DNA from 2 places in the Streptomyces sp. NPDC058872 genome. Region 1 is predicted to be linked to the other one. Evidence: predicted binding sites of a transcription regulator. Region 1 holds the regulator's gene; the other holds the start of a gene.
The links. The regulator HrcA, encoded in region 1, represses chaperone genes, less so after heat shock. The targets are predictions, from matches to a motif close to TTNGCACTCNGNNNNNCNGAGTGCNAA.
Positions count from the first base shown of each region.

Region 2: ACFW22_RS24655 (FmdB family zinc ribbon protein) is a predicted target of HrcA. The motif match lies at 1,257-1,283, and genes of this name have one in related genera.

Region 1 covers NZ_JBHYMK010000034.1:14,991-17,379, forward strand. Annotated here, with positions in the region: gene dnaJ (molecular chaperone DnaJ) at 1-499, opposite strand, end outside; gene hrcA (heat-inducible transcriptional repressor HrcA) at 500-1,519, opposite strand; gene ACFW22_RS21755 (MBL fold metallo-hydrolase) at 1,668-2,389, shown strand, end outside.
Region 2 covers NZ_JBHYMK010000042.1:62,162-64,550, forward strand. Annotated here, with positions in the region: gene ACFW22_RS24650 (MFS transporter) at 1-1,071, shown strand, start outside; gene ACFW22_RS24655 (FmdB family zinc ribbon protein) at 1,295-1,624, shown strand; gene ACFW22_RS24660 (S-methyl-5'-thioadenosine phosphorylase) at 1,718-2,389, shown strand, end outside.

The DNA.
Region 1 (2,389 bases):
GACCGCGGCACATGTCGCAGGTCTGCGCGGAGGTGCCGGGTGCGGCGCCCTCACCCGAACAGGTGGTGCAGACGACCGCCGTGTCGACCTGGATGTCCTTGGTGGTGCCGAAGGCCGCCTCGTTGAGGTCGATCTCCAGGCGGATCATGGCGTCCTGTCCGCGGCGGGTGCGCGAACGCGGACCGCGCTGCGAGGCCGTGCCGAAGAAGGCGTCCATGATGTCGGAGAAGTTGCCGAAGCCACCCGCCCCGAAGCCACCGCCCGCACCGCCCCCGCCGGAGGCCGAGAGCGGGTCGCCGCCGAGGTCGTAGACCTGCTTCTTCTGCGGATCCGAGAGGACCTCGTAGGCGGCGTTGATCTCCTTGAAGCGCTCCTGCGTCTTCGGATCGGGATTGACGTCCGGGTGCAGCTCGCGCGCGAGCCTCCGGAACGCCTTCTTGATCTCGTCCTGGGACGCGTCGCGGCGTACGCCGAGCACGGCGTAATAGTCCGTGGCCACTTACGACTCCGCCAGGATCTGTCCGACGTAACGTGCCACTGCGCGTACCGCTCCCATCGTTCCGGGGTAGTCCATGCGGGTCGGTCCGACCACGCCGAGTTTGGCGACTGCCTCGCCGCCCGAACCGTAGCCGACCGAGACGACGGACGTGGAGCTCAGCCCCTCGTGGGCGTTCTCGTGCCCGATGCGTACGGTCATGCCGGATTCCTTGGCCTCGCCGAGCAGCTTGAGGAGCACGACCTGCTCCTCCAGTGCCTCCAGGACGGGCCTGATCATCAGGGGGAAGTCGTGTCCGAAGCGGGTGAGATTGGCGGTGCCGCCGATCATCAGCCGCTCCTCGTGCTCCTCGACGAGCGTTTCGAGGAGGGTCGCGAGCACGGTGGAGACCGTGGCGCGGTCCTCGGCCTCCTCGAAGGACTCGGGAAGGTCCTGCACCAACTGCGGGACGTCGGCGAACCGACGACCGACGACCCGGCTGTTGAGCCGGGCCCGCAGATCGGCGAGCGAGGTCTCGCCGAAGGGCACGGGGCAGTCGATGACGCGCTGCTCCACCCGACCGGTGTCCGTGATGAGGACGAGCATCAGGCGGGCCGGGGCCAGCGAGAGCAGCTCCACGTGCCGGACGGTCGAACGGGTCAGCGAGGGGTACTGGACGACGGCGACCTGTCGGGTCAGCTGCGCGAGCAGACGGACCGTACGGCCGACGACGTCGTCGAGGTCGACGGCACCGTCCAGGAAGTTGTGGATCGCCCGCCGCTCGGGCGTCGACAGCGGCTTGACGCCGGCGAGCCGGTCGACGAAGAGCCGGTAGCCCTTGTCGGTCGGGATGCGACCGGCACTGGTGTGGGGCTGGGCGATGAAGCCCTCCTCCTCCAGGACGGCCATGTCGTTGCGCACGGTGGCGGGTGACACCCCGAGCTTGTGGCGCTCCGTGAGCGCCTTGGAGCCGACGGGCTCCTCCGTCCCGACGTAGTCCTGCACGATGGCGCGCAGGACCTCGAGTCTGCGTTCGCTGAGCATCGTGCGCACCTCCGCCTGTCGTCGTCGTTCCGGTTGCTCCGCTTTTGGCACTCCCCCTGTCCGAGTGCCAGCGATTCCCCGGCCAGTGTACGGCGGCGGGCATCGCTCCTGGCAAGGAGGCGGCGCCCGCACCGGCTAGCGTCGCCCCATGGACGTGGATTGGGAAGCGTACGGATGGGAGCGGCTCGCGGACGGGGTGGGCCGGCGACGACTGCCAGGCTGGGACGCCACGGTGGGCCTGGTGCTGGGCTCACGGGGGGTGCTGCTGTACGACACGGGCTCCTCGCTCGCGGAGGGCGCGGAGCTGCGGACGCAGATCGAGGGGCTCACCGGCGGCCGGAGAGTGACGCACATCGCACTGGGGCACCCCCATTTCGACCACGTCTTCGGCACCGCCGCGTTCGCGGGCGCGGAGGTGTTCGGCGCGGTGGGCAGCGACCAACTGCTGAGCGGGGCCAGGGACCGGGAAGCCCTGCGCACGGACGCGGTACGACACGGCCTGGACCCGGTGGCGGCTGCGGAGGCGGCGGACGTCCTGGTGGCCCCGCGGCACGTGGTCTCGGGCGAGTGGACGCTCGACCTGGGGGACCGCCAGGTCCTCCTGGCGAACGTCGGCCCCGGGCACACGAAGCACGACCTGGCGCTCTGCGCACCGGGCTCGCGCGAGGTCGTCTTCTGCGGCGACCTGGTGGAGGAGTCGGACGAGCCCCAGGCGGGCCCGGACGCCGTCCCGTCCCGTTGGCCGGACGCCCTGGACCGCCTCCTTTCCCTGGGCGGCGGGCGGGCGGCGTACGTACCGGGCCACGGGGCGGTGGTGGACGCCGCGTTCGTGCGGGGCCAGCGCGATGAACTGGCACGCCGCTTCGGCGT
Region 2 (2,389 bases), on a different contig from region 1:
CTCTTCGCCCCGCAGAGCGGCAAGCTCGCCGACCGCTTCGGACAGCGCGCCGTCCTGGTCCCCGGCGTCCTCGTCCACTCCGTCGCCGTCTCCCTGCTCGTCGTCCTCGCCCTGGCCGGGGCCCCGCTGTGGGCGCTCTTCCTGGCCGCCGTGCCCGCCGGCGCCTCCGTGCCCCAGGTCGGGCCGATGGTCCGGGCCCGCTGGGCCGCCAAGCTGGACGGGACGCCGCTGATGTCGACGGCCGCGGCCTTCGAGTCCGTGACGGACGAGTTCACCTTCGTCGTCGGCCCCGTCCTCGCGACCGCCCTGTGCACCGGGGTCCACCCGGCCGCCGGTCTGATCGCCGAGGCCGCCCTCACCCTCGTCGGCGGCCTGTTCTTCGCCGCCCAGCGCGCCACCCAGCCCGCTTACGGGCGGCCCACCGCAGCCACCGCCGAACACCGGCGCTCCGCCCTGTCCGTCCCCGGCGTCCGCGTCCTGATCGTCGCCTTCCTCGGCATCGGCTCCGTCTTCGGCGGCATGCAGGTCTCCCTCACCGCCTTCACCGAAGAGATCGGCAACCCCGGCGCCAACGGCCTGCTGTACGGGATCTTCGCCGCCGGCAACATGCTCGCGGGCATCGCCATGGGCGCCATCGCCTGGAAGACCGGCCCCCGCCGGCGCCTGGTCCTGGGCTACGCAGGTCTCGCCGTCGCGGCCTCCCTGCTGTGGACCGCGCACTCGGTGCTGCTCCTCGGCGCCCTGGGCCTGGTCGTCGGCCTGTGCATCGCCCCCGCGCTGATCGCCGGCTACACCATCGTCGAAACCCTGGTGCCGGCCACGGCCCGCACCGAGGCCTTCACCTGGCTCACCGGCGCCGTCGCGCTCGGCCAGGCCGCGGCCGTCACGGTCGCCGGACGCCTCGCCGATGCCCACGGCGCCAGCGCCGGCTTCCTGGTGCCGATGGCCGGCACCGCCCTCGCCCTGGCCACCCTGCTGGCCCTGCGGTCGCGGCTCGCGCCGGCCCGTGGGACCCGCACGATCGCCCGGGGCACGAGGGACCGCACACCGGTCACGGTCGGAAGCGCATGAAGTCGAACCGCTCGCCCTTCCCCCGGGAGAACACACCGCGGTGACCCTCGCGGGGCCTGTCGGAAAGCGGTCTTCCGCGCGGGCCTTCGGGCCCCCGGGGCGACCGGTCGGGCCCCGACCGCCGGCGAAGCAGGTGACGAATGTTACTCCGAGCGGCTGGACGCAGCCGCTACTATGGAAAATTGTTAGCACTCATCGAGTGAGAGTGCCAGGAGGAAGTCAAGTGCCGACCTACCAGTACCAGTGCACCGAGTGCGGCGAAGGCCTCGAGGCGGTGCAGAAGTTCACCGATGACGCCCTGACCGAGTGCCCCAGCTGCCAGGGACGCCTGAAGAAGGTGTTCTCGGCCGTCGGCATCGTCTTCAAGGGCTCCGGCTTCTACCGGAACGACAGCCGCGGCTCCTCGTCCAGCAGCTCGCCGGCCTCGTCGAAGTCCTCGACCACCCCGTCGACCTCGTCGTCCGCCTCGTCCTCGGACGCCAAGCCGGCCGCTTCGTCGTCCGCTTCCTCCTCCTCGACGTCCTCGTCGAGCACCGGAAGCTCCGCAGCCTGACCGCTGCCCCGCGGACTTCCCGAGGGCCCCGTCGCACCCCGCGACGGGGCCCTCGGCCGCTCCACGCCGGACCCCGTGCATAGAGTGACCGCCATGGCGAACCATGACGCGTACGCGGACATCGGCGTGATCGGCGGCTCCGGCTTCTACTCGTTCCTGGAGGACGTCACGGAGGTGTCCGTCGACACCCCCTACGGCAGCCCCAGCGACTCCCTGTTCTTCGGCGAGGTCGCCGGCCGACGGGTCGCCTTCCTGCCCCGGCACGGCCGCGGCCACAGCGTCCCCCCGCACCGGATCAACTACCGCGCCAACCTCTGGGCGCTGCGCTCCGTGGGCGTGCGACAGGTCCTCGGCCCCTGCGCCGTCGGCGGGCTGCGCGAGGAGTACGGGCCCGGCACGCTCGTCGTGCCCGACCAGCTGGTCGACCGCACCAAGAGCCGCGCCCAGACCTACTTCGACGGGGAGCGCCGGGCGGACGGCGCCGTCCCCCACGTCGTCCACGTGACCTTCGCCGACCCCTACTGCCCAGACGGGCGGCGGGTCGCGGTGAAGGCCGCCCGGGGGCGCGGTTGGGAGCCGGTCGACGGCGGCACCATGGTCGTCGTCGAAGGGCCCCGGTTCTCCACCCGTGCCGAATCGCGCTGGCACGCCGCCGCCGGATGGTCGATCGTCGGCATGACCGGGCACCCGGAGGCCGTCCTCGCCCGCGAACTGGGCCTCTGCTACACCTCGCTCGCCCTCGTCACCGACCTGGACGCGGGCGCC